One region of the Tessaracoccus lubricantis genome, then DNA from elsewhere that is predicted to be linked to it. Evidence: riboswitches for the same ligand, from Rfam matches in the RefSeq annotation. Region 1 holds a riboswitch; each other region holds the start of a gene.
The links. A riboswitch is a leader RNA that binds a small molecule or an ion and turns the genes downstream of it on or off. The one in region 1 is predicted to bind thiamine pyrophosphate.
Positions count from the first base shown of each region.

Region 1 (6,866 bases):
GCAGGGCCAGCAGCACGCCCGCTCGCTCGGGCACGCCGTCGAACCGGGTGAACAGCACCACTCCCACCGCGAGGACGGCCACCAGCACCGGCACGAACCACCACCGCAGCCCCAGCCTCGCGCCGACCACAGCCGTCACGACGAGACCCAGCGCACCACCGACCAGCGCGCCCAGGAACGCGTTGCCGACGTTGCAGAGGAAGCCGTCGCACGGCAGCACCGCGGCGCCGGACCCGATGACGACGGCGGGGATGACCACGCACAGGTAGGCGGCGCCGGCACCCAGCCACAGGCGGACGTTGGAGTCAGTGGTTCGCGTCCCCGTCATGGACGCAGGGTAGCCGCCGGCGGGTCCGCCGCCCTTCGACCGGGCGCCGGGCGCCCGGCTCAGGGCACGAGACGGGGGGGCGGAGGGTCCGTCGCCCTTCGACCGGGCGCAGAGCGCCCGGCTCAGGGATCAGCTGGCGGCGGCGAAGCGCTTGGCCGAGCGGGCCTTGGCCTTGACCGCCTCCTCCTCGCGGTTCTTGAGCGGCGCCGTGGTGACCAGGTCCTCGAGGAGGTGCCGCGTGATGTGCGCGATCTCCTCGACGGCGCGGTTGAACGCCTCCTCGTTGGCCTTGCTCGGCTTCGTGGCGCCGGAGACCTTGCGCACGAACTGCAGCGCTGCCGCGTGCACCTCGTCCTGCGTGGCGGGCGGCTCGAAGTTGTTCAGCGGGCGGATGTTGCGGCACATGCTCAGCCCTCCATCGAACCCTCGTAGAGGCCGACCGAATTGCCGTCGGGGTCCTCGAAGACCGCGAACCAGCTGGTGGGCGTGATCTCGGTCTTCTTCACCACCACGATGCCGCCGCTGCTCTGGACCCGGGTCAGGGTCTCCTCGATGGAGTCGACCTCGACGGTGGCGCGCGGCTGCGTGAAGGCCTCGTCGCGCGGGGTGAGGGCGCCGCCGCTGACCTTGTTCGGGGCCTGCCACATGGGGTAGCCCTCGAAACCGGGGTATTCGTTGATCTCCCAGCCGAAGAGGGCGGTGTAGAACTCGGCCGAACGCCTCATGTCGCTGACGGGGATCTCGAGGTGGGTGATGTCGCCGTGGGCCATGGGAGGCTCCTTCGCTCTCGGGTGATGCCAGCCTAGGCTGCGTCTCCGGCACGGTCCAGCCCCTTGGGAGGGCGGGCACTGAGGGCCGCGAGGACCGGGGCCAGGAGCCCGAGCAGGACGGCCTCCCAGCCGGCGCCCGCCACCATGAAGGGCAGGCCGAGGGAGAGGGCGAAGAGCACCAGCAGGACGGGGCCGAACCACCAGCGCAGGCCCAGCCGTCGGCCCACGAAGGCCGCCACGATGATCCCGAGCCCCAGGCCGATGCAGCTGCCGACGAACGCCGACTCGAACCAGCACAGGAGGCCCTCACACGGCACCTGGGCGGCGGCGAAGAACCCCAGGAGCGCCGGCACGAAGGTGCACAGGTAGCCGAACGCGACACCGAGCATCACACGCTGCGTCGCGGTGGCGCGGGACACGTCGAGGGCCATTGCAGCAGGGTACCTGCACCCAGCCCGACCGGGCATGCCACGATGGGATCCATGCGTGCCCTGGTGAAGACCTCCGCCGGCCCCGGCCTGGAGCTCATTGACGTGCCCACCCCCGAGCCCGGCCCCAACGACGTGCTGATCAGGATCCGGCGCACCGGCATCTGCGGCACCGACGTGCACATCGACCGGTGGGACGGCTGGGCCGAGAAGAACGTGCAGGCGCCGCGCATCATCGGGCACGAGTTCTGCGGCGACATCGTGGCGCTCGGCTCGTCGGTCACCAACCTGGAGGTGGGGCAGTTCGTCTCCGGCGAGGGGCACTACGTGTGCGGCCGCTGCCGCGCCTGCCTGGCCGGCAAGCGGCACCTGTGCCGCAACTTCAAGGGCATCGGCTACCACGTCGACGGCGTGTTCTGTGAGTACTTCGTCATGCCCGCCCGCAACGTGTGGGTGCATCCCGCCGGGATGGACCCCGACGTCGCGGCGATCTTCGACCCGTTCGGCAACGCCGTCCACGCCGCGCTGCAGTTCCCCGCCCTCGCGGAGGACGTGCTGGTCACCGGCGCAGGGCCGATCGGCATCATGGCGGCGCTGGTGGCCAGGTTCCAGGGCGCCCGCAACGTCGTCATCACGGACCTGTCCGACGAGCGCCTCGAGCTGGCGCGCTCGCTGGGCATCTCGTCGACCGTCAACACCGGCCGCGAACGACTCGAGGACGTCTACGAGCGCTTCGGCATGGTGGAGGGCTTCGACATCGGGCTGGAGATGTCGGGCTCGGGCGTGGCGCTGCGCTCGATGATCGACAACATGACGCACGGTGGGCGCATCGCGCTGCTGGGGTCGCCGACGAAGGAGCTCACCGTCGACTTCGCCACCATCATCTTCAACATGCTCACCATCCAAGGCGTGACCGGGCGCGAGATCTTCGAGACCTGGTACGCCATGAACGCCCTGATCAGGTCGGGGTTGGACATCTCCGGCGTGATCACGCACCGCTTCCCGGCGGAGTCTTTCGCCGAGGCGTTCGCAGTCGCCTCCGACGGCAAGTCCGGCAAGGTGATCCTGACCTGGGACCACTTCTGACGCCCACCCCCCAACCACAGGAGCAGCCATGACCTTCCTCGACGACATCCGCAGCCAGCTGCAAGAGCTCCGCGACGAGGGGCTCTACAAGAACGAGGCCCCGCTCACGACGGCGCAGGCCGCGCACGTCGGCACCCTCGACGGCGACGTGATCAACCTGTGCGCCAACAACTACCTCGGCCTCGCCGACTCCCCCGAGCTCATCGCCGCCGCCAAGGACGCCCTCGACCGCTGGGGATTCGGCCTGGCCTCGGTGCGCTTCATCTGCGGCACCCAGACGCAGCACCAGGACCTCGAGGCCAAGCTCACCGGCTTCCTCCGCAAGGGCGCCGACGGGTTCGACACCATCCTCTACTCGTCGTGCTTCGACGCGAACACCGGCCTGTTCGAGACCATCTTCGGGCCCGACGACGCGATCATCTCCGACGAGCTCAACCACGCGTCGATCATCGACGGCGTGCGCCTGACGAAGTCGCAGCGCCTGCGTTACCGCAACCGCGACCTCGACGACCTGCGCGCGCAACTCGAGGCCGCCAAGGGCGCCCGGCACCGCGTGATCGCCACCGACGGCGTGTTCTCCATGGACGGCTACGTGGCGCCCCTCGACGACATCTGCACGCTCGCCGACGAGTACGGCGCGCTGGTCATGGTCGACGACTCGCACGCCGTCGGCTTCGTCGGCCCCACCGGGGCCGGCACCCCCGAACTGTTCGGCGTCACCGACCGCGTCGACATCCTCACCGGCACGCTCGGCAAGGCCCTGGGCGGCGCGTCCGGTGGGTTCACGTGCGCGCGCCAGCCCATCGTCGAACTGCTGCGGCAGAAGTCGCGGCCGTACCTGTTCAGCAACTCCCTGGCGCCCGCCATCACGGCCTCGGCCATCGCGGTGCTCGACCTCATCGAGTCGCGGCCCGAGCTGCTGGACCGGCTGCGCGACAACACCGCCCACTTCCGCCGTCGCATCGTGGAGGAGGGCTTCGAGGTGCCGGAGTCGGACCACCCCATCGTGCCCGTGATGATCGGCGACGCCGCGCTGGCCGCCCGGATGGCCGACGAGATCCTCGCCCGCGGCGTCTACGTGCGGGCGTTCTCGTTCCCGGTGGTGCCGCGCGGCAAGGCGCGCATCAGGACGCAGCTGTCGGCGGCGCTCACGCGCGAGGACCTCGACGCCGCGGTGACGGCGTTCGTCGAGGCTCGGGCGGCGGTGGCCTGAGTCAGGGTCCGTCGGAGGACACTGGTAGGGTCGACGGCGAAGCCGGGGTGCCCCGTCGTCGGGGCTGAGAGCACACCCGTACCACCTGATCTAGGTCGTGCTAGCGAAGGGAGCAACCCATGACCCGTATTGCCGAGACCCTCACCGGTGTCCGCGCCACCACGCCGCTGGTGCACTGCATGACCAACACCGTCGTGCCGGAGATCACCGCCAACGTGCTGCTGGCCGTCGGCGCCGCGCCGGCCATGATCGACCTGCCCGAGGAGGCGGAGATCTTCGCCGGGATCGCGTCGGCCCTGCTGATCAACGTGGGCAACGGCTCGGCGGAGCAGCACGCCGGCATGCGCCTCGCGGCACCCGCCGCGGCTGCGGCCGGCAAGCCGTGGGTGCTCGACCCCGTCGCCGTCGGCGGCCTGCCCGTGCGCACCCAGCTCGCCCGAGACCTGCTCGTCCACCGCCCCGCCGCCATCCGCGCCAATGCGTCCGAGGTGCTCGGGCTCGCGGGCACCTCCGCCGGGGGTCGCGGCGTCGACGCCACCGACGAGGTGGACGCCGCCGTCGACACCGCCCGCCAGCTGTGCGCCGACACCGGCGCCGTCGTCGCCATCTCCGGCCCCACGGATGTCGTCGTCTCCGACGGCCGCGTCACGCGCGTGACCGGCGGCCACGAGCTGATGCCGCTGGTGATCGGCACCGGTTGCGCGCTGGGCGCCACCGTCGCGGCCTGCCTCGCCGTCGCGGAGTCGGAGGCGGACCGGCACGACGCCGTGGTCGCCGCCCACGCACTGTTCGGCGCCGCCGGGCTCGTCGCCGCACGCGGCGCCACCGCCCCCGCCACCTTCCGCACGCTCTGGCTCGATGCCCTGCACACGCTGACGCCGGCCGAGGTCGAGGAGCTCGTCACCGTCGAGGAGGACTGATGCAGGCCCACAAGAAGCACGCCAAGCAGGTCGACTGGCGGCTGTACGTCGTCACCGACACCGAACTGGCCGGAGGGCCAGACCGCGTCCCGCGCATCGTCGAGCAGGCCGTGCTGGGCGGAGCCGGCGTCGTGCAGGTGCGCGACAAGCACATGTCGGAGGTGGACTTCCTCAAGCTGACGCAGTCGGTGGTGGACGCCACACAGCGGGTGTTCGACGCCACCGGCCACCGCGCCGCCGTGTTCGTCAACGACCGCCTCGACATCGCTGAAGACCTGGGGCTCCACTTCCACATGGGGCAGGCGGACGGCGACATCCACGAGGCCCGACGGCGGCTCGGCCAGGACCTCATGATCGGCCTGTCGATCTCCAACACCGAACAACTGCGCGCCGAGCTGCGCGACCAGACCGCCGACGTCCTCGGCCTGTCGCCCATCTGGAACACCACCACCAAGACCGACACCGAGGCGCCGCTCGAGCTTCAGGGTGCCGAGCAGATCGTGCGCGAGACGGCGGGCCGCGCCAGGACGGTCGCCATCGGCGGCATCAACCCCGTCAACGCCCGGTGGGTCATCGACACCGGCGTCGACGGCATCTGCGTGGTGTCGGCCATCATGTCGGCGCCAGACCCGTTGGCCGCCGCGAAGCAACTCATGTCCCTCTGGAGGACCAGATGACCACGCCAAGGATCGCCCTCAGCATCGCAGGCTCGGACCCGTCGGGGGGCGCCGGCATCCAGGCCGACCTGAAGACCTTCCACGCGCTCGGCGTCTACGGCGCGGCCGCGCTCGCGGGGCTCACCGTGCAGAACACGCAGGGCGTGCGCGATGCCCGGCCCGTGGACCCCGCCTTCGTCCGCGCGCAGGTCGAGGCCGTCCTCGACGACCTGCCCGTCGCCGCCACCAAGCTGGGCATGCTCTCCAACGCCGAGGTCGCCGGCGCGGTGGCAGACCTGCTCGACGAGCGCCGGGCCGACTTCGGCGTGGTGGTCCTCGACCCCGTCATGGTCGCTACCTCGGGCGACAAGCTCCTCCACGACGACGCCATCTCCGTGGTGCGCGAGCGCCTGATGCGCCAGGCCGACGTCATCACCCCCAACGTGCCGGAGGCCGCGGTGCTGCTCGGCACCGGCCCCGCCGTCGACGCCACCGGGGTGATCGCCCAGGCCAACGCGCTGGTCGCCGCCGGCGCCCGCGCCGCGCTGGTCAAGGGCGGGCATCTCTCCGACGCGCAGGTCACCGACGCCTTCGCCACCGCCGAGGGCGTGGCCATCCTCAGCGGCCCGCGCATCGAGTCGCGGCACACGCACGGGACGGGCTGCACGCTGTCGTCGGCGATCGCGGCGTTCGCCGCCCGCAACGGAGACTCCCCCCAGACGGGTGTCCGGCTGCCCTCCGTGGAGCAGGCCCGCGACTACCTGATGCGCGCCATCGACTCCGGCTCCCGCTGGACGCTGTCGCGCACCCCCACCCTGGGCCATGGCCCCGTCGATCATTTCGTCGACGCCCTCTGACCGAAGGAACACATGACCATCACGTGGAAGACCGGTGAGTTCAGCGCGCGCGCGTGGGACGCCACCGCCGAGATCCGCCGCCGCATCGATGCGCTGCCGCTGCTGACCGAACTCGCCGACGGCACCCTCGACGTCAACCGATTCGTCGAGTACCTCGTGCAGGACGACTTCTACCTGCGCGGCTACACCCGAGCCCTCGCCATGCTCGCCACCCGCGCCCCCTCACCCGAGGCCTCGGGCTTCTGGGCCACCAGCGCCGGCGGCGCCGTCGCGGCGGAGGTGGAGATGCACGCCGGGCTGATGGCAGACCCGGTGCTGGCCGGGGCGCCCAGGCCTGCCGTCGCCTCCCCCACCACCCGCGCGTACGTCAACATGCTGCAGACGATGACGGCCTACGAGCCGTACGCGGTGGGTGTCGCCGCCGTGCTGCCCTGCTACTGGGTCTACGCCGACGTCGGCGCCCGCCTCGCCGAGACCGCCTCCGCCGTCAAGGACCATCCGTTCGGGGCCTGGGCTGCGGCCTACGCCGACCCGGCGTTCCAGGACGCCACCCGTCAGGCGATCGTGTTCCTCGACGAGGCGGCCGCCGCTGCGGATGACGCCACCCG
Region 1 covers NZ_BAABLV010000013.1:76,499-83,364, forward strand. The annotation lists gene ABEA30_RS04235 (hypothetical protein) at 1-328, opposite strand, end outside; gene ABEA30_RS04240 (DUF2277 domain-containing protein) at 458-733, opposite strand; gene ABEA30_RS04245 (VOC family protein) at 736-1,098, opposite strand; gene ABEA30_RS04250 (hypothetical protein) at 1,131-1,529, opposite strand; gene tdh (L-threonine 3-dehydrogenase) at 1,581-2,612, shown strand; gene ABEA30_RS04260 (glycine C-acetyltransferase) at 2,641-3,825, shown strand; TPP riboswitch at 3,859-3,954, shown strand; gene thiM (hydroxyethylthiazole kinase) at 3,945-4,745, shown strand; gene thiE (thiamine phosphate synthase) at 4,745-5,422, shown strand; gene thiD (bifunctional hydroxymethylpyrimidine kinase/phosphomethylpyrimidine kinase) at 5,419-6,258, shown strand; gene ABEA30_RS04280 (TenA family protein) at 6,271-6,866, shown strand, end outside.

Region 2 (6,866 bases), on a different contig from region 1:
GTCAAGCCCCGCGAGCCGGCTGCCACTACGCTGTGGGCAAACCCGAGGACAGGGGACGCAATGCCGGACATGGCCATGATCACCCGGTTGGGCACGCTGCTGGTGCGCCACCTGGGCGCCTTCAGCACGCAGGGCTCCGAGATCCCGGGCGACGCCCCCGAAGCCCAGCGGACGGAGGAGGACGCCCGCAGCTTCACCCGGTCGCTCGAGGAGATGGGCCCCACGTTCATCAAGTTCGGCCAACTGCTCTCCACCCGCCAGGACCTCCTCCCCGCCGTCTACACCGAAGCGCTCAGCCGGCTGCAGGACGACGTCGAGCCCGTGCCCGTCGAAGAGGTCCGCGCGCGCATCGAGGAGTCGCTGGGCGCGCCGGTCAATGCGATGTTCGCCGAGTTCGACGACCGGCCGCTGGCCGCCGCATCGTTGGCACAGGTGCACCGCGCAGTGACGAAGTCGGGGCGCGACGTCGTGGTCAAGGTGCTGCGGCCCGGCGTGCGTGACAAGGTCCGCAGCGACCTCGACTCCCTGGCCGGGCTGGCGGACTTCGTCGACCGCAACACCCCCGTCGGCCCGCGGCTGGGGGCCGCGCGGATGCTGGCCCAGTTCCGGCGTTCGATGGCCGACGAACTCGACTACCGCAAGGAGGCCGCCAACCTGCGCCTGTTCGCCGAACTCGCCGAGGACGAGCGCGACATCGTGGTGCCCTCCCCCATCGCCGACTACTCCACCGACGACGTGCTCACGCTCGAGTTCATGCCGGGCAGGAAGATCACCGACCTGGGCAAGCTCGAGCTGCTCGACGTCGACGGCCCCGGCCTGGCCGGCTCGCTGTTCCACTTCATGCTGCGGGCGATGCTGGTGGACGGCATCCTGCACGCCGACCCGCATCCCGGCAACCTGTTCCTGACGCCCGAGCACCAGATCGCCATCCTCGACGTCGGCATGGTCGTGCGGCTCCCGTCGCGCGTGCGCACCTCACTCGTGAAGCTGCTGGTGGCCATCGGTGACGCCGACGGCGAGGGCGCAGCAACGGTGCTGGCCAGCATGGGGCACCCGCTGGAGGACTACGATGCCTCCGCCTTCCGTGACTCGGTCACCCACCTGGTCTCCGCCACCCTCTCGATGGGTTCGGAGCTGCAGGCGGGCAGCGTGCTGATGGAGTTGGCTCGACTCTCCGGCGAACACGGCCTCCGGCCCCCGGCCGAGATGACGCTGGTGGGCAAGGCGCTGCTCAACCTCGACCAGACCACCCAGCACCTCGACCCGGACTTCACGCCGATCGAGGCCATCCGCGCCAACATCCCCACCATCCTGCGCGCCTGGTTCACCCCCAGCGCGGCGCAGGCGCTGCTGGGCGGGCTCGAGGGCAAGCAGTTCATCGAGCGCCTCCCCCGCCGCGCCAACCGCATCCTCGACTCGCTGGCGGAGGGCGAGCTCGCCTTCACGGTCAAGGCGATCGACGAGGACCGCCTCCACATGGTGCTGCACCAACTGGCCAACCGCCTCTCGACGGCGCTGGTCCTCGCCGCGATCACCGTCGCGGCGGCGCTGCTGATGGTCGCCGACGTCGGCCCCGGCCTGTTCGGGTACCCGGCGCTGGGCGCGATCTTCTTCATCGTCGCCGCCGTCGGCGGGCTCGTCATGGTGCTGGGGATCCTCCTGGAGGACCGCCCGTCGCGCCGCCGCGTGAAGCGCAACGACCGCCGACGCAAACTCGACGACGACGCCCCCGTAGACTGACGTCCCGACGACAAGGAGATCAGGTGCCAAGGTCAGCCATCCGCCGCTACCTGCGGCTGCTCGCGCCGGGCACCCAGCTGCGCGGCGGCCTCGACCGCATCCTGCTCGGGCGCACGGGCGCGCTGATCGTGCTCGGCAACAACGCGCGGGTGCAGCAGGTCTGCTCCGGCGGGTTCCAGCTGGGCGTCGACTGCACCGAGCAGAACCTGCGCGAACTGGCCAAGCTCGACGGCGCGATCATCCTGTCCAACGACCTCACCCGGATCGTCGCGGCGGGCGTGCACCTCGTGCCCGAGGGGGACCTGCCGACGGCGGAGACGGGCACGCGGCACCGCTCGGCGGACCGCACCGCCCAGTCGGCCGGCGTGCCGGTGGTGACGGTGTCGGCGTCGATGAGCACCGTGTCGCTGTTCCTGGGCGGCCGACGCCACCCCGTCGAGACCGTGCCCCAGGTGATCAGCCGCGCCAACCAGACGCTCGCGACGCTCTCGCGGGTGGTCACGCGCCTCACCGACCAGCTCGAGCAGTTCTCGCAGCTGGAGATCGCCGACCAGGTCACGCTGCGCGACCTCACGCACGTCGCGCACCGGCTCGAACTCACCCGGCGGCTGTCCACCGAGATGCAGTTCCACGTCGACATCCTGGGCGTCGAGGGCCGGTTGGTGTCGCTGCAGCACGCCGAACTGGCCAGCAGCTTCGAGGGCGTGGCGGACCTGCTGACGGAGGACTACGCGCACAACCTGGCGGACCCGTCGGACTTCGACCTGCTCGCGCTGCACAACTTCACGCCCGAGGAACTGTTCAGCAGCGGCTTGGTCGCCGAGCGCCTCGGCTTCGGCTCCACCGCCAACCTCGAGCAGAGCCTCGGTACCCGCGGTGTGCGGCTCCTGTCCCGGGTCGGCCGGCTCCCCGCCCCCATGGTCACCAAGCTCGTCGGCCGGTACTCGCTGCAGGAGATGTTCGGGGCGTCGGTGTCGCAGCTGATGGAGATCGACGGCATCGGGCCCCGCCGCGCCCGCCTGATCCGCGACGCGCTGCTGCGGGTCACCGAATCGAACGGCGGTTCCTGAGCGGAGCGGCTGCGCTATGGTGGACGCCGAACACAGGGGAGCGCCACCGGGGCGCTGAGAGTGCGGGAGGCCGCAGACCCTCAAACCTGATCCGGCTAGCACCGGCGTAGGGAGTTGGGAATTCTCCTCGGCGTTGGCCGAGCCCTCCTGATGAAGGAGCGGACATGAAGTTCATCGCGCAATCGGCCGTGGCGGGCGTCGCCGTGCTGGCCCTCGCCGCCTGTGGCGGCGCCACCCCGGCCACGGAGTCCTCGGCCGAGGACACCACGCCCACCTCGTCGTCGACGCTGACCGTGGTGACCCACGAGTCCTTCAGCCTGCCGGACGAGCTCAAGGCCAAGTTCGCCGCGGACTCCGGCCTGGAGGTGACCTACGTGCAGCCGGGTGACGCGGGCACGCTGGTCAACCAGCTCGTCCTGACGAAGGACTCGCCGCTGGGCGACGTGGTCTTCGGCATCGACAACACCTACGCGTCCCGCGCGGCGAAGGAGGGCGTGCTCGTGGACTACGACCCTGAGCTGCCCGAGGACGCCGCGCAGTACGACGCCGAGGGCCTCACCCCCATCGACTTCGGCGACGTGTGCATCAACGCCGACAAGAAGTGGTTCGCCGAGCAGGGCGTGGCGGTACCCACCACGCTGGACGACCTGGTCAAGCCGGAGTACGCGGACCTCCTCGTGGTGACCAACCCGGCGTCCTCGTCGCCTGGCCTCGCGTTCCTGCTCGCCACCATCGGCGAGAAGGGCGACGGCTGGCTCGACTACTGGGCCCAGCTGAAGGCCAACGGCGTCAAGGTCGCCTCCGGTTGGACCGAGGCGTACTACACCGACTTCTCCGGGGCCGACGGTGCCGGCCCGCGGCCGCTGGTGCTCAGCTACGCCACGTCGCCCGCCTACACCGTCGACGGCGACGAGTCCACCACGGAGGCGCTGCTGGAGACCTGCTTCCGCCAGGTGGAGTACGCCGGCGTCCTGGCGGGCGCCCAGAACGAGGAGGGTGCCCGCGCCTTCATCGACTTCCTCCTCAGCCCCGAGGTGCAGGAGGTATTCCCCACCGAGATGTACATGTACCCCGCCCTGACCGAGACCACCCTGCCCGAGGAATGGGCGAAGTTCGCCCCGCTGGCCCCCTCCCCCGTCGAGGTGGCGCCTGACGAGATCGACGCCAACCGCGAAGAGTGGATCCGTGACTGGACCGAGGCCATGGGGTGAGATCCACCCTCGGCTGGCGGCTGGGATGGGCGCTGGCGGCGCTCGTCCCGGCCGCCTTCCTCGTCGTGTTCTTCGCGTGGCCGGCGGCCGCGCTGGTGCTGCGCGGCTTCCATGACGGCACCTCCTGGACGCTCGAGGGCTTCACCACGGTCTTCGGCTCGCGCCGCACGTGGGGTGCCATCGGGTTCACGCTCGGCTCGGCCGCCGTCTCGACGGCGGCCTGCCTCCTGCTGGGGCTGCCGGGCGCCTACCTCCTGTACCGCTGCAGCTTCCCGGGGCGCGACCCCCTGCGCGCCGTGATCACCATCCCGTTCGTGCTGCCGACGGTGGTCGTCGGCGTCGCGTTCGGCTCGCTGCTGCGCCCCGACGGCATCTTCGGCGGGCTCGACCTGGCTGGTACCCCCACCGCGATCCTGGCTGCCATGGTCTTCTTCAACTATTCGGTGGTGGTGCGCACGGTCGGCACGATGTGGTCGCGGCTCGACCCCCGCCTGGCCCAGGCCGCGGGCACGCTCGGCGCCTCGCCCCTGCGGACCCTGCGCACCGTGACGCTGCCGGCGCTGAGCCCGGCCATCGTGTCGGGGGCCTCGCTGGTGTTCCTGTTCAGCGCCTCGTCCTACGGCATCGTGATGGTGCTCGGCCAGACGCGCCACCGCACGATCGAGACCGAGATCTGGTTCCTCACCACCCAACTGCTCGACCTCCCGTCGGCCGCGGCCCTGTCCATCACCCAGCTGGTGATCGTGTCGGCCGCGCTGTGGTTGAGCGGCCGCGCGCAGGCCCGGATGACCCGCGCGCTGAAGCTCCAGGCGGCGGCCGACGAGGAGCAGGGCCTCTCGCTTGCCCGCGACGGCGCCGCGCTGGCCGTCACGCTCGCGGTCGCCGTCGTGCTCTTGGGGCTGCCGTTGGCAGACTTGGCGTGGCGGTCACTGCACCGCGGGGGCGACTTCACGACGGTGAACTACCTGCAGCTGGCGGCCGAGGGCGGGGCGGGCGTCAGCGTGTGGGAGGCGCTGCGCACCTCCCTGGTGACCGCGCTGGCCGCCACCGCCATCGCCGTCACCCTCGGGCTGTTCGTCGCGCTGGTGGCCTCCCGGCGCCCCCGGCGCCGGGTCGCGCGCTCGGGCCTGGCCGCGCTGGAGTCGCTGTTCCTGCTGCCGCTGGGGGTGTCTGCCGTCACGGTGGGCTTCGGCTACCTCATCACGCTCAACCGGCCACCGCTGGACCTGCGCTCGAGCATCGCGCTGATCCCGATCGCGCAGGCCGTAGTCGCCCTGCCGCTGGTGGTGCGCACCCTGCTGCCCACCCTGCGCGCCATCGATCCCCGGCAACTGGAGGCGGCCGCCACCCTCGGCTCCACCCCCTGGCAGGTGGTGCGCCGCATCGAGCTGCCCCACCTGGGCCGCGCGCTCGGCTTGGCGGTCGGCTTCGCGTTCGCCACCTCCCTGGGCGAGTTCGGTGCCACCAGCTTCCTCGCCCGGCCGGACAATCCCACGCTGCCGGTGCTGATCTTCCGGCTCTTCGGCCGGCCCGGCGCCGAGAACTACGGCGTCGCGCTGGCCGCGTCGGTGGTGCTGGCAGGATTGGCAGGAGTCACGATGGCCGCGGCCGAACGCCTGCGGCCGAAGGAGGTCGCCGCGTGGTAACCGGTCTGGAAGTACGGGGCGTCACCGTCCGCTACGGCGACACCGTCGCCGTCGACGACGTCAGCCTGCACGTGGAGCCCGGCACGGTCGTGGCGCTGCTCGGCGCGTCAGGCTCGGGCAAGTCCACCCTGCTGCGCGCCGTCGCCGGCCTCCAGCCGCTCACCTCAGGCGCCATCGCGTGGGACGGCGAGGACCTGGCGCCGGTGAAGGTGCACAAGCGCAACTTCGGGCTCGTCTTCCAGGACGGCCAACTGTTCCCGACGATGGACGTGGCCCGCAACATCGCCTACGGCCTCGGCAAGCTGCCCAAGGACCAGCAGCGGGCGCGGGTCGCGGAGATGCTGGAGCTCGTCGGCCTCGCCGGCTACGGCGACCGCAAGCCCACCGAACTGTCCGGCGGACAGGCGCAGCGCGTCGCGCTCGCGCGCTCCCTGGCCCCGTCACCACGGGCCATCCTGCTCGACGAACCGCTCTCCGCGCTGGACACCGGCCTGCGCCGCCGACTCGCCGACGACCTGGCGCGCATCCTCCGAGAGACGGGCACCACCGCCGTCCACGTGACGCACGACCACCAGGAGGCCTACACCGTCGCCGATCGCGTGGCCGTCCTCCACGAGGGCCGGCTCCTGCAGGTCGACGCGCCCGAGGCGCTGCGCGAGCGGCCGCACAACCGTCAGGTGGCGGCCTTCCTCGGCTACCGGGCGTTCGTCGTCGAGGCCGAGGCGCACCGGCTGGGCTGGACCGGGCGGCTCGCCACCGGCGAGGTGCTCGGCATCGGGCCGGCCTCGCTGCAGCTCGACCCCGCCGGCGTGGAACTTCCCATCCTCGACCAGACGCTCACGCTCGACGACGTCGAGCTCAAGGTGGCGTTGCCCGACGGCCAGACGGCGACGGTGGCCTCACCGTCGAAACTCGACGCCACGTCGGTGAGAGTCACCCTGATGGGTGGCGCCGTGGTGCCCGCGTGACACAATGTCGCCATGCCGAAGATCGCCGCTGCGTCCGTCGCTGAGCACAGGGCGCAGATCGAGGTCAAACTCCTCGACGCCGCCGAGGCCCTGCTGCGGGCCGGCCTGCCGCTGACCGCGGGCAAGGTCACCCAGGACGCCGGGATCGCCCGCAACAGCATCTACCGCTACGTCGACAGCATCGACGACCTGCGCGGCATGGTCGTCGCCCGACACCTCCCGACGTGGTCC
Region 2 covers NZ_BAABLV010000008.1:73,962-80,827, reverse strand. The annotation lists gene ABEA30_RS02340 (ABC1 kinase family protein) at 61-1,740, shown strand; gene disA (DNA integrity scanning diadenylate cyclase DisA) at 1,764-2,810, shown strand; TPP riboswitch at 2,835-2,940, shown strand; gene ABEA30_RS02330 (thiamine ABC transporter substrate-binding protein) at 2,975-4,021, shown strand; gene ABEA30_RS02325 (ABC transporter permease) at 4,018-5,667, shown strand; gene ABEA30_RS02320 (ABC transporter ATP-binding protein) at 5,661-6,635, shown strand; gene ABEA30_RS02315 (TetR/AcrR family transcriptional regulator) at 6,648-6,866, shown strand, end outside.
Region 2: it holds a riboswitch for thiamine pyrophosphate, as region 1 does, so the genes downstream of both, ABEA30_RS02330 (thiamine ABC transporter substrate-binding protein) here and thiM (hydroxyethylthiazole kinase) in region 1, are expected to answer to the same signal.

Region 3 (6,866 bases), on a different contig from region 1:
CCGCCTACCGGGTGACGTTCGGCCGCGAGACCGACTGACGGGGAGCTGATCCATGACCACGATGATCCAGGCCGACGACCCGACGCTCCACGTCGGCATGGTCGATGCCACGGTGTGGGCCGAGGCGGTCGAACACCTCCGCGGCGACGCGATCCCCGGGGGCGACCCCGATCGCCTCGCGCTGTGGCAGGCGGCCGGCATCATCACCGACGGCGGCCCGGACCCACTGTGGCGTCGGGCTCTGGTGATCGCGCAGACGTCGCTGCGGGGTTGCAGGATCGTGTCACGCTTCGGCGACGTCGTGTTCGAGGCAGCGGTGCTCGTGGCGGCCGAGCGCGACTGGGCCATCTGCGTCACGTCGCGCGCCACCGTCGCCCGGGACGACGAGGGTGCGGAGGTCGTCGGTGCGGTGCATCCGATGGTCGAGGTGGCGATCGCACCGGCAGACCGGCTCTGGCGGTTGATCCGCCGGGTGCTGCCGCCGCTGGAGGAGCTGCGGCACGAGCCGCATGCCACCCGCCAGGGGAGCGCGCGGCGGCTGGCCCTGGAGGGCGTGGTGATTCCGGAATCGATGAGGACGGCGCCGGAGAACCTCACGCGCCACCTGCTCCAGCTGCCCGACCTGCCGAGGGAACTCCTCAACGTGGCAGAGCCGCGGGCCGCCGTCTTCACCCACACGGTCGTCGCCGACGACGGTGCGGTCAAGGCGCTGAGCCGCACGTGGGCCCTCGGCCAGCGGCTCTACCTGGTCGACGTCGGCACGGCCTCCGTCTGGGAGGTACCGCCCGGTGACCTGGGGTTCGCGCTGGTCGAGGGCCTGACGGCGTGAGCCGCGAGCCGCGTCAGTGCAGCTGGCCGCGGATCTCGCCGCCGGGGTTGTCGACCGTGTGGACGTTGACGTACGCGCCGCCCGACTCGATGAGTTCGAGCAGGTGGCTCATGTCGTGCCCCGCCAGCTGGTTGATGAAGTCGGCCTCGGTGATGACGCCGGTGGCGAGGACACCGTTGTGGGTGCCGTCACCCGCGTCGGGCTCGTAGAGCCACACGACGGGGGCGCCGTTCTCGCCGACGGGGGCGAGGTGGATGTGGGCCATGGTCACGTCGTCGATGTTCGACGCGATCAGTCGGTAGTGCAGCTCCGTGCCGTCGGCCGACAGCCGGAAGATCGCGGCACCCCTGGCTTGGGTGTCGACGTTGGCGACCTCGTTGCCGCCGTTGAGTTGGGCGGTGAAGACGGTGGCGGAGTGGGCGGGCACGGCGAAGAGCCCCAGGCTCAGCACTGCGACGAGCAGGGTCAACAGACGGATGCGGTTCATCTTGGCCTCCAAGACTCGGGTGGCCGGAGCCGGGCGGATCCTGGCCCCGGGTTTCACGCTAAGTCGGGGCGAGAACCGGGGTCAAGGGTTTGCGGGTGCGGCCTCCGCCGCCGGTCCCTGAGCGTGTCGCGTGCGAGGAAAGAGCACGCGCCATGCTCAGGGACCAGCACGCGCCACGCTCAGGGGCCGGCCAACCCCACACGCCACCCCGGACACACATCCCGCGCGAGGCTGTGCCAAGGTGGGGGCATGCAGAAGTCCACATTGGGTAAGACCGGCCGCGACATCGGTGTCGTCGGCCAAGGGTGCTGGCAGTTCGGCGGCGACTGGGGTGCTGTCGGCGACGACGCCGCCATGGCCGTCCTGCACACCGCAGCCGACGAGGGCGTGACGTTCTTCGACACGGCTGACGTCTACGGCGACGGCCACAGTGAGCAGCTCGTCGGCCGGTTCCTGAAGGAGCGGGCCGACGACGGCATCATGGTGGCGACGAAGCTCGGCCGCCGCGCCAACCCGCACGTGCCGGAGCAGTTCACCCGCGAGAACCTCCGCGCCTGGAACGACCGCTCCCGCACGCTGCTGGGCCTCGACACCATCGACCTGGTCCAGCTCCACTGCCCGCCCACTCCGGTCTACTCGGACGACCGCGTCTTCGACGTGCTCGACGAGATGGTCGACGAGGGGCGCATCCGCCACTACGGCGTTTCGGTGGAGACCGTCGACGAGGCCATGACGGCGCTGCGCCGCCCCGGCGTGGCGAGCATCCAGATCATCCTCAACGTCTTCCGCCGCAAGCCGCTCGAGGAGGTGCTCCCGGCCGCCGTCGAGGCGGGCGTCGGCATCATCGCGCGCGTGCCGTTGGCCAGCGGGCTCCTGACGGGGCGGTTCACCGAGTCCACCACCTTCGCGCCCGAGGACCACCGCACGTACAACCGGCACGGCGAATCCTTCGACCAGGGCGAGACGTTCAGCGGCGTGCCCTACGACGTCGGGGTCGCCGCGGCGCGCGAGTTCGCGTCGATCGTCCCCGACGGCGTGACCCCCGCGCAGTTCGCGCTGCGCTGGATCATCGACCAGCCGGGCGTCTCCGTCGTCATCCCGGGCGCCAGCCGCCCGGAGCAGGCGAAGGCCAACGCGGCCGCCGGCTCGCTGCCCCCTCTCACGCAGGAGCAGCTCGCCGCGTGCGAACGGCTCTACGACGAGTACATCCGCGAGCACGTCCACGGCCGCTGGTGACCGTGGCGGCACTCAGTTCTTGACCAGGCCCCCGTCGACCACGAGGTTCTGCCCCGTGATGGCACGGGCCCAGGGGGAGGCGAAGAAGATGATGGCGTCGGCGAACTCGTCGGGGGTGGTCACGCTGCCCAGCGGCGTGCCGGCCGCGATCGCGTCGAACACGGCATCCGGCGTTGCGGCGCTGGCATCCGTGGTGCGCAGCAGCCCGCCGCTGACCATGTTGACGTTGATGCCGCGCGGGCCCAGGTCGACGGCGAACGTGCGCGTCAACGACAACAGCGCCGCCTTGGCGGCGGTGTAGTCGTGGTACGGCACCACGGGGTGCTGGAACAGGTTGGTGCCGATGTTGATCACCCGGCCTGAGCCTGCCCGCTCGAAGGAGGGCAGCGCCGCCTGGATCACGTTGAGCGCGCCCTCCACCACGCCGGAGAACTGGTTGCCCAGGTCCTCGTAGGCGATGTCGCCGGCCTTGGCTCGCGCGTCGCCGTTGAAGGAGAAGTCGACCAGCGCGTTGTTGACGACGGTGGACACCGGCGCCCCGAACGCCTCCTTCGCCCGCGACATGAGCGCGTCGACCTGTGCGCGGTCACGCACGTCGGCCTGCACGGCGACAGCCTGGCCCGGGTGGGCAGCGGCGAGCTGCTCGGCGGCCTCAGCGCTGGCGCGGTAGTTGATCAGCACCCGCGCTCCCTCGCGGAGGAACGCCTGCACGATGCTGCGGCCCAGGCCACGTGCGCCGCCCGTGACGACGACGACCTGGTCTGCAAGCGCGGGCGCGGCCGGCTTCTGGACGGCGGGGCTGGTGGATGCGGCCATGGACATGCCTTCCTGCATGCGGCGGAGGAAGCCATGGGCTCAGCACGGACATTCCCTTCGCCAGTACGAACTGGATCAGGTTCGACGGGTCTCATCTCAGCCGCCGACGGCGGCACCCCGTGTCACTTTGAGCCGAGGCTAGCAGACGTCGCCGCAGCCCTCCCCCGGCGACTAGTGCTTGAACACGCGCACCGGGCCGACCACGCGCAGGCCCACGCGTGCGCCCAGCACCGGGGTCTCGTTGCCGTGCACCCTGGCCCGCACCGACAGCGGCCCGCCGGCCCACCCCTGGGCGTCCCCGGCGACGTCGAGGCCGACCACCGCGTCGTGCCCGAAGAAGCGCACCGTCGTGACCACCCCGGTCACGGCACCCTGCTCGGGTGACGTCAGGCGGATCTGCTCGGGCCGCAGCAGCACGTCGACGGCACCGCGCGGCACGAAGCCCACCACCGTCAGGGTGCCCAGGCCGGAACGCACTTCCGGACCCACGCCCTCGCCCCGCACCATGACGGCATCGCCCATGAACGCAGCCACCTGCGGGTCGATCGGCTCGCCGTAGATGATGCGGGGCGCCGCCACCTGGAGCACGTGGCCCCCGCGCAGCACCGCCACCTCGTCGGCGAACGACAGCGCCTCGCCCTGGTCATGGGTGACGAGCACGACGGTGGCCCCGGCCGCCCGCAGCGCCCGCGCGGTCGCCTCCCGGGTGGCATGCCGCAGCGCGGTGTCGAGCGACGAGAACGGCTCGTCGAGCAACACCACGCTCGGCCGCGGGGCCAAGGCCCGCGCCAGCGCCACCCGCTGCTGCTGGCCGCCAGAGAGCTGCGCCGGGTAGCGGCCGGCCACCTCGGCCGGCAGCTCGACCAGTTCGAGGAGCTCGGCCACCCGGTCACGGTGCGTGTGCTCCCGACCCCGCAACCCGGACCGGGGCAGGCCGAAGCAGATGTTGCCCGCCACGCTCAGGTGGGGGAACAGTGCCCCCTCCTGCCGGACGTAGCCCACGCCCCGCCGCTCCGGCGGCACCCAGGTGCGCGGGCCGGCGACGGTGCGGCCGGCGACGCGGATCTCCCCCGCGGTGGGGCGCAGGAACCCGGCGATGGCGCGCAGCAGGGTCGTCTTGCCCGAGCCGGAGTCGCCGAGGATGGCGGTCGTCGCGCCTTCGGTGACGTTCAGGCTCACGCCGTGGAGGATCTCGTTGGTCCCGTATCCGGCGCGGAGGTCGCGCACCTCCACCTCGCTCATCTCGTCGCCCTCCTGTCGTGGGTGATCTGGCGCCGCAGCACCACCGTCAGCGGCACCGACAGCACGATCATCACCGCGGCGTACGGTGCAGCCGCCGCATAGTCGAGTTCGTCGCTGGCCGCCCAGAACGACAGCGCCAGCGTGTCGGTGCCGGTGGGGGCGAGGAGCAGGGTGGCGGTGAGCTCGGTGGAGATGGCCAGCGCCACCAGCACGAACCCGGCCAGCACCGACGGCGCGGCCAGCGGCAGCACCACGCGGCGCAGCACGCCTGCCCCGCCGTGCCCGAGGGACCGGGCGGCCTCGGACAGTTCGGGCGGCGCCGCGGCCAGCCCCGAACGCAGCGACACCATGGCCCGCGGCAGGAACAGCACCGCATACGCCAGCACCACCAGCGCCACCGTCTGGTAGAGCCCCGGGGCCCAGGTCACGGCCAGCCCGACCAGCGCCAGCGCCACCACCACGCCGGGCAGCGCACTGCCCACGAACGTGGCCCGCTCCAGCAGCGTCGCGACCCACCCACCGCCTCGGCTCAACAGCAGCGCTCCGGGCAGCGCCAGGACGACGGCGGTGAGGCCGCCGAGTAGGGCGAGGCCCAGCGTCGAGCCGGTGACCCGCAGTAGGTCGTCGGCCACGGCGCCCGACTGGCTGGTGCCGGTGATCAGCCACCGCACCACCAGCACGACCGGCACCGCCGTCGACAATGCCGTCAACAGCGTGAGGCCCACCACCGCGGGCCACGTCCACCGGCCGAGCGGCACCCTCGACGGCGGCCGCATGCTGCCCGAGCCGATCCGGGCGACCCGACGGCGGCCCCGCGCCACCACTTCGAGGGTGAGGAGGCCCAGGCACAGCAGGAGGAGCACGGAGGCGAGCAGGGAGCCCTGGGCGTCGCTGAACCCGACGGCGTACTGCTGCAGGATGGCGGTGGTGAACGTCTGGTAGCGCATCATCGCCAGCACCCCGTACTCCGCGAGGAGGTGGAGCGCGACCAGCAACGCACCCCCGCTCAGCGCCGGGCGCAGCCGCGGGAGGACCGCGCGGCGGAAGGCCGCGAACGGGCCCAGGCCCAACGACCGGGCCGCCTCCTCCTCGCCCTCGTCGAGCGCCCGCAGCAGTGCGGCGACCGGCAGGAACACGAACGGGAAGTAGGCCAGCGTCGTGACCAGCGCGGCGCCGCCCAGCCCGACGAGGGACGGCTGCCACGAGATCCAGGCGTAGCTGGCCACGAACGCGGGCACGGCCAGCGGCGCGAGCATCAGCGCGCGCCACACGCCTGCGCCGGGGAGGTCGGTGCGCTCCACGAGCCACGCCGCGGCAGTCCCGAGGACCAGCGACGCCGGCAGCGTGATGGCCATCAGCACCGCCGTGTTGGTCAGCAGCATCCCGATGCGCGGCCGGAACAGGTAGGCGACGGCCTCGGACCAGCCGGCGCCGAACCCGCTGGCGACCGTCACGACGATGGGGAGCAGGACGACCGCCGCGACGAGCGCGGCGGCCACCTGGAGCCAGGGTCGGTCAGAGGATGCCGGCATCGGTCATCAGCCGGGTGACCTCGTCGGAGTTGAGGGTGAACGGGTCCACCGGCGGGTTGTCCAGGGTGTCCAGCGGGGGAAGCGCGGGGTCCGACGGCACACCCACGCCGACGGCGTACTCCATCGACTTGGAGTCGACGAGGACCTTCTGCCCCTCGGGCGAGGTGACGAACGCCAGGAACTGCTGCGCCTGCTCGGCCTTGTCGCTGCTGGCCAGCACGCCGCCCGCCGAGAGCGAGACGAACGCACCGGGGTCCTCGTTGCCGAAGTAGTGCAGCTGCGTGTTGCCCGAACCCTCCTTGGTGCCGGCCTGGTCGCGGTACCAGTAGTAGTGGTACATGACGCCGACGGGGACCTCGCCCGCGTTGACCGCCTTCATGGTGGCGATGTTGTTCTGGTAGGCGTTGGCGCCGCGCTGCAGGCCCTCGAGCCACGCGGCGGTCTCCTCCTCGCCGCGGTCGGCCAGCATGCCGGCGACGATCGCCTGGAAGTCGGCGCCGCCGGGCGCGCAGCCCCAGCGGCCGTCCCACGACGGGTCCGCCAGGTCCATCATCGACGCGGGCAGTTCTGCCTCGCTGATCTTGGACGGGTTCCAGCACAGCACGGTGGAGCGGGCGGCGATGGCCAGCCAGTCCTTGCTCGACGGCGACATGTCGTCGGGGACCTGCGCCAGGGTGGCCGCGGCCACGGGCGCGAGGAGCCCGGCGCGCTGCACCACCGTCAT
Region 3 covers NZ_BAABLV010000019.1:85,269-92,134, forward strand. The annotation lists gene ABEA30_RS06100 (hypothetical protein) at 1-38, shown strand, start outside; gene ABEA30_RS06105 (hypothetical protein) at 53-829, shown strand; gene ABEA30_RS06110 (CHRD domain-containing protein) at 843-1,316, opposite strand; gene ABEA30_RS06115 (aldo/keto reductase) at 1,566-2,552, shown strand; gene ABEA30_RS06120 (3-oxoacyl-ACP reductase) at 2,565-3,368, opposite strand; TPP riboswitch at 3,403-3,498, opposite strand; gene ABEA30_RS06125 (ABC transporter ATP-binding protein) at 3,540-4,610, opposite strand; gene ABEA30_RS06130 (ABC transporter permease) at 4,607-6,109, opposite strand; gene ABEA30_RS06135 (iron ABC transporter substrate-binding protein) at 6,126-6,866, opposite strand, start outside.
Region 3: it holds a riboswitch for thiamine pyrophosphate, as region 1 does, so the genes downstream of both, ABEA30_RS06120 (3-oxoacyl-ACP reductase) here and thiM (hydroxyethylthiazole kinase) in region 1, are expected to answer to the same signal.

Region 4 (6,866 bases), on a different contig from region 1:
TGGGCAGCCGGGTGGCGGCCACCATCGGCGGGTATCCCTCGAGGCCCACCGGCTGGCGGCCGGAGTCCTTCGTGGGGGTGCGGCGGAAGGGGCCCGAACCGAGGTAGTCGACGACTCCGGCCAGCTCGTCCGCGGCCCGCACCATTGCCAGCGTCCCGGTGGTCAGGCCGATGACGGCGTCCGGCCCCAGCAGCGCACGCGCCGCGGCGGGCGGCAGGTCGTCCTGCCCCAGGTGCACGCCGTGCACCCACGGCGACTCCTGCATCGCGGCGAACGCGACGTCCGCCCGGTCGTTGACCACCACCCTCGACGCCGGGTTGGCCCGGTGCACCGCGCGGCCCACCTCCAGCGTCAGGCGCAGCAGCTCGCGCGCCGGCAGGAACTTCTCGCGCACCTGGACGACGCCGGCCCCGGCGCCTGCCGCCGCGGCCACCTTGGCCACCACGTCCGGCCCGTGGCCGGTGGTGACCACGTAACAGCGCAGGTCGATCATGCCAGGGCCCTCTCCTCGACGGCGTGGGGGTCGACGGCGGCCAGCGCGTCCAGCAGCGCCACCTTGAACGAGCCGGGCCCGGCTGCCGCGCCAGCCGCGTCCTCTGCGGCGACGCACAGCCACGCCGTCGCCGCGTGCGCCGCCTCGAACGGGTCCGCGACGGCGGCGCAGGCCGCGGTGAGCGCGCCCAGCGTGCAGCCGGTGCCGGTGACCCGCGTGAGCAGCGGGTGCCCGGCCGTCACCGCGACGCTGCGCTCACCGTCGGTGATGAGGTCGCGGGCCCCGGAGACCGCGACGACCGCGTGCGTGGCCAGGGCCAGCAGGTGGGCCGAGTGGGCGGCCTGTTCCGGGACGTGGACGGTGTCGGCGCCGCGCCCGCCCGTCCCGGCCCCGGCGAGGTTGAGGATCTCCGAGGCGTTGCCGCGGATCACGGCGGGCCGGTGCGTCAGGAGGTGGCGGGCCAGTGGGGTGCGGACGGGGGCGAGCCCCACCGCCGTGGGGTCCAACACCCAGGGCGTGCCCAGCTCGCGAGCCCGCGCCGCCGTCGCCGGGATGCCCGCTGCGCCATCTGTGGAGAGCGTGCCGAGGTTGACGAGCAGCGCGTCGGCGGCCTGAACCATGACGGGGGCCTCCTCGAGCGTCTCGGTCATCATCGGCCGTGCGCCGGCGGCCAGGACCGCGTCGGCGACGAAGTTGAGCGACACCGCCGCGCTCAGGCAGTGCACCAGCGGCGCCCGCTCGCGCACCGCCGCGATCACGTCGGCGATCATGGCCGCCCCTGACGCGAGGACACGGCCTCGAGGTCGTCGTCGATGTCCGCCGGCCGCAGCGCCGGGCCGAGCGCGCCGCACACCGCCACCAGCGTGCCGCCCAGCACCATGAGGGCGAGCACGGCGGTGTCGCGGCCGAGCCAGCCCTCGAGGGTGGGCAGGTAGAACGGGTACAGCGCAGGGATGACGATCGACAGGCTGTAGGCGGTGCCGTAGCCGGTGGCGCGCACGGCGGTGGGGAAGCGCTCCGACAGGTAGGCGCCGATCGGGCCGTACGCGGTGACCGTCAGCACCTGGAGCGCGACGGCGCACGCCGCGACCAGCCACACGGCGGGGCCGCTCATGATGGCCAGCCACAGCAGCGGCGCCGACACCGCGGCCACCACGCCCCAGATGATGAAGAACCGGCGACGCCCGAGCAGCGTCGACAGGTGCCCGGTGACGCCCATCACGATGGCCTGCCCGACGGCGGCGCAGCCCATCACGACGCTGACGCTGGTGGCGTCCAGGCCCACGTCGGTGCCCAACCGGGGGGTGAGCATGATGACGGTGGTGTTGGTGAGGAACCACAGGCCGCTCATGAGGCCGAACATCTGCCAGAACGAGCGGGCGTGGGTGCCGCTGAGCACCTCGACGAGGCCGAGCCTGCGCCGCGTGGAGCGGTTGCGGTGGAACACGGGGGCGTCGGTGACGTGGACGCCGTAGTACATCAGCATCGCGACGGAGGCGAGGCCGCCGGCGGCGAACGACGCGCGCCAGCCCCATGCGGCGTAGGCGTCGGGGCCCAGTGCCACCAGCAGGACGCCGGTGGTGAAGGCGATGGTGGCCTGCGCCCATGGCGCCATCGACATGATCAGGCCTGAGTAGAGCCCCCGGCGCCGCGGCCTGGACCACTCCATCGCCAGGGGGATGGCAGCGGAGTACTCGCCGGCGATGAACACGCCGCCGAGGAAGCGCAGCGCGATCACGATCAGGATGGCCGCGCCGCCGATCACCTCGTGCGTGGGCACCGCGGCGATGCCCAGGGTGCAGGCGGCGGTGCCGGCGATGGCCACCTTCGTGGTGGTGGTGCGGCCCAGGCGGTCGGCGATCTGGCCGAACACCATGCCGCCGATGGGGCGGCCCAGCAGCATGGCCATGACCACGATGGCGCCGGTGGTGGCCGCGGCGTGTGGACCTGCCAGCACGGGGAGCGCCGGCACCAGCGCCACGAGCGGCAGGAAGATGTGGAGCTGGTCGACGTAGTTGCCGAGGACGCCGCCGCGGAGGGCTGCGCGGCCCTCGGGCGGCAGCGCCGCGGCCGGGTGGGTGAGGGGGGTGGCAATGGTGTGCGTCATCACTAACTTCCTTCGCCGGCATGACCCGGACAGGTTCGGACGGTCCGGGCGGCATCAGCCCCATCTCAGCCCCCTGCCGAGGGCACCCGTGTGGATGGCCAGCACCTTAGCCCACGAAGCGACGGTGCCAAAGGAGGTAGCCGGGAGTGAGACTCCGTCGTAGCGTGGAGGGACCCGAGCAGGAGGTCGACATGACGCCCAGGGCATGGAGTGACAAGCGCGAGCGCCAGTACGAGCACATCAAGGAAGGCCTCGAGAAGCGTGGCGAGAGTGAGGACACGGCCGAGGAGATCGCCGCCCGCACCGTCAACAAGGAACGCGCCAGGGCAGGCGAGGCCAAGGAGTCGAGCAAGCTGTCCAGGGAGGACATCTCGTCGGGCCGACGCGGTGGCCTGCGCTCACACAAGGGCCCGGGCGGCCGCACCCGGGACCAGCTCTACGAGGAGGCCAAGCGCAAGAACATCGAGGGCCGCTCGAAGATGAACAAGGCCGAGCTGCAGAAGGCCGTCGACGCCAAGTAGCTCAGCCGGCGTCGCGGACGTCTGCCAGCACCTTCTGGCCGAAGTCTGCGCGGTTGACCAGCGCCAGGATCTTGGCCGCGGCGTCCTCCGGCGTGCTCAGGCGGCCCTTGTCCTTCATCGCCCGGAACCGGTCACGCGCCGGGAAATCCGTCGCGCGGATGTGTTCCTGCATGTCGGTATCCACCACCCCGGGCGCGATCGAGGCGACGCGCACGCCGTCGAGGCCCTCCTCGGCCAACGTCAAGGCGTGCATGTCGACGGCGGCCTTGGAGGCGCAGTAGGTGCTCCACGTGCTGTGCGCGGCGCGGGCGGCGCCGCTGCTCACGTGGACGACGCGCAGCGGGGTGCCCTCACGGCGCAGCCGCACGACGGCGTCGGTGAGGATGAGGGGCGCCGTGACGTTGATGGTGACGCACTGTTCGATCTGGGCGGGGTCGAGCGTGCCGACGAAGCCGATGGGCGAGACCGCCCCGGCGTTGTTGACGAGGATGACGTCTGAGGCGTCCGCCAGGAAGGCCGCCAACGCGCCCGAGCTGATCCATTCGGTGAGCGCCGACGGCTGCCCGAGGTCCACCCGTTCACCCGCCGAGCGCGAGACGCCCAGCACGACCCAGCCGTCGGCCTCCAACTGCGCGGCGATCGCGGCGCCGAGGCCCTTGCTGTGGCCGGTGACGATGGCCTTCTTGGACATGGGGATCCTTTCGTCAGGTGACGCGGCTTACGGTACTCGGCGCCGCCGACACCCGTTGTGGTGCGCGTTAGGATTCTGCGCATGACCCGACTGGACGCCTGGCTGTGGGCGGTGCGCGTGTACAAGACACGCTCGCTCGCCACGACGGCGGTGCGCGGTGGCCACGTCAGGGTCAATGACCTGCTGCCCAAGGCGTCGCAGCACGTGGTGGCCGGGCAGGTGATCCGGGTGCGCAAGGACCAGGAGGAGAAGATCCTCGAGGTGGTTGACGCCACGCTCGCCAAGCGGGTGGGTGCGCCGCTGGCGCAGGCGGCCTACATCGACCGCACGCCCGAGCGGCCGCCACCCATCCCCGAGATGGCGGGGAAGGTGGCGGTGCGGGACCGCGGCGCCGGCCGCCCGACGAAGCGTGACCGCCGGGCGATCGAGCGGCTCCGCGGCCACTGACGGGGCTGCGTTCCCTGAGCCAGCCGCCTGCGACTGTTCGAAGCGCCCCGCGTTCCCTGAGCCAGCCGCCTGCGGCTGGTCGAAGGGCCCGTCACTCGCCGGCCAGCAGCGCCTGCTCGGCCTCCTTCGTCCACACGCCGTTGTTCAGCTTGGCCGCCACGTGCGGCAGCTTCTCGGGCATGTCCACCAGCCGCGTCAGCCCCAGGTCGTGCAGCATCGGGAAGACCATGATCTTGCCGCCGCTGGTGCGGTTCATCACAGAGTCGATCGCATCCTGGAACCCGGCCATGCCGGTGACGGCGTCCAGGCTGATGTGCGTGTCGATGATGCCTTCCTCGATCTTGCGCAGGACCGTGCGCATGTCCGAGACGTCGGAGCCCGAGGTGCCCAGCATGAAGATGCGGCGCTCGACGATGCCCTGCAGGTCGAACTCGCCCAGCGTGCCGGCGGGGATGCCGGCGAACGCGTTGAGGATCGCGCCCTCCCCGGCGAGGTCGACGGCCTGGCTGACCAGCGCCGGCACCGGCACCATGCACGAGACGTGCGTGAAGCCGGGCTGCAACTGCTCCTCGCCGGTGTTGACGTAGGTGATGGGCACGCTGCGCTCGGCCGCGATGGGGTCGACGGTGCGGGCGAGGTGGGTGAGCCGCTCGTCGCTGAGGTCGGTGCCGGTGACGCGGATCCCGTCGATGCCGGAGGTGACGGCGCGGATGGTGTGCATCATGCCCATGGGGCCGGCGGCGCCGACGATCGCGACGTTGTCGCCGTCGCGCAGCTCGCCGTTGGCCGGCACCCAGGCGTAGCCGTCGGCCGGGTCGTCGCCGGTGGTGCCGACGAAGCGGATGAAGTCGTAGTGCACGCGGCCGATGTCGAGGGCCACCTTGCGGCCGATCGTCGCGCCGCCGAGCACGAGGCAGTACGTGGCGCGGGTGCCGAGCAGGGGCGCGGTGGCCTCGATGACCTCGGGGTCGGCGCCGTAGTAGATGATGTCGTCGAAGAACTGGCCCTCGAGCGAGGCGACCTCGGCTGCGGTGACCCGCACGGTCTCCGCCGGCGCGTGCGCCCACGTGAGCGCGTCCAGCCCGGTGGGTTCACCGTCGGCCACCACCAGCAGGCGGCCGCCGTCCTTGAGGTGGTTGCGCTCGGCCCAGGCGTAGGAGCCCTCGACGGTGGCCCAGGGCTCGATGAGGCCCACCGCGGCGGCGCTGGGGCCGTCGGAGACGTGGATCAGGAACTCCTCGCCGTTGGGGGCCACCACGCACCGTTCGTCGATCAGCGCGTACTCCTGCAGGGCGCCGTCGAAGTTGTAGCCGAACGCACCGTTCGACTTGGCCGTGCGCAGGTGCTTCCAGTCGGCCTGCACGAGGACGCGGTCACCCACCTGGAAGTGCGTGACCTCGCTGCCCACCTTGACGATGCGGCCGACGGGCTCGTGGCCCGGCACGACCGGCGCGGAGCCGGGATGGTACGACGGGATCTCGGGCAGGGCGTCGAGGTCGATGCCGCTGACCACCTCGGCCTTGCGCGGGTGGGAGTCGAACGCGTGGAGCAGCTTGGTGTCGGAGAAGCAGATCCCGCAGGCCTCCACCTGGAGGAGCATCTGGTGCGGGCCGACCTCGTCGACCGGCTTCTCGGTGTTGAGCACGATCTCGTCGACGCCGACGAACTGGATCGCGTGCTGGAGGGCGGGGATCTGGGTCACGTGGGACACCCTTTCTCTGAGTGCTACACCCCAAATCTAGGCCGGTTCACGCGTGAAGGAAGGCGTCACGGGACAACTGGGCATATGCTCACCCACGTGCTGACGCCCACGCCGAACGACCTCGACCTGGTGGTGCGCGCCGCCTGGCTGTACTACGAGGACGGGCTGACCCAGGCACAGGTCGCCAAGCGCCTGTTCGTGTCGCGGCAGACGGTGGGCCGGCTGCTGGAGGCCGCCCGGCAGCAGGGCATCGTGCGCATCGAGCTGGACTCGCAGTACCTCGCCGCGATGCAGTTGGCCACCCGGTTGAAGGACGCCTCGGGGCTCAGCGACGTCATCGTGGTGCCCACGGCGGAGGGCCGGCTCTCGCGTGAACGCACCAACGAGCGGGTGGCGGCCGCGCTGGCCGCGTACGCCCGACGACACCTCCACCCCGGCGCCGTCGTCGGGGTCTCCTGGGGCGACTCGGTGGCCCGGGCCCTCGTCGAGCTGTCGGAGGAGTCGCTCGACGGCGTGCAGTTCGTGGCCTGCGCCGGTGAGCTGAGCGGCATCGACGACGTGCTCACCCGCTCGCCGGGCGTGCTGCGCCGCCTGCGCACGGTCCCAGCGCCGCTCCTGGTCTCGAGCGCGGAGATGGCGCAGGCGCTGGCGGCCGAGTCGGCCGTGCGGGAGGTGCTCGACCTGGCCCGGTCCGCCGTCGTGACGCTGACGGGCATGGGGTCGGCCACCCCGGGCGGTTCAGCGGTGCTGGCGGGCGTGACGACCGACGCCGAGGTGGCGGAGTTCGCCGCGCGCGGCGCAGTCGGCGACATGCTGGGGGAGTGGTACGACGCCGACGGCCGGGTGGTCGAGACCAGCTGGTCGGAGCGACGGATCGGCCTCGGGCTGGACGAACTGCGCGGCAT
Region 4 covers NZ_BAABLV010000016.1:37,160-44,025, forward strand. The annotation lists gene ABEA30_RS04725 (thiamine phosphate synthase) at 1-493, opposite strand, end outside; gene thiM (hydroxyethylthiazole kinase) at 490-1,263, opposite strand; gene ABEA30_RS04735 (MFS transporter) at 1,260-2,600, opposite strand; TPP riboswitch at 2,591-2,700, opposite strand; gene ABEA30_RS04740 (plasmid stabilization protein) at 2,765-3,121, shown strand; gene ABEA30_RS04745 (SDR family NAD(P)-dependent oxidoreductase) at 3,123-3,812, opposite strand; gene ABEA30_RS04750 (RNA-binding S4 domain-containing protein) at 3,894-4,259, shown strand; gene ABEA30_RS04755 (alcohol dehydrogenase catalytic domain-containing protein) at 4,351-5,961, opposite strand; gene ABEA30_RS04760 (sugar-binding transcriptional regulator) at 6,058-6,866, shown strand, end outside.
Region 4: it holds a riboswitch for thiamine pyrophosphate, as region 1 does, so the genes downstream of both, ABEA30_RS04735 (MFS transporter) here and thiM (hydroxyethylthiazole kinase) in region 1, are expected to answer to the same signal.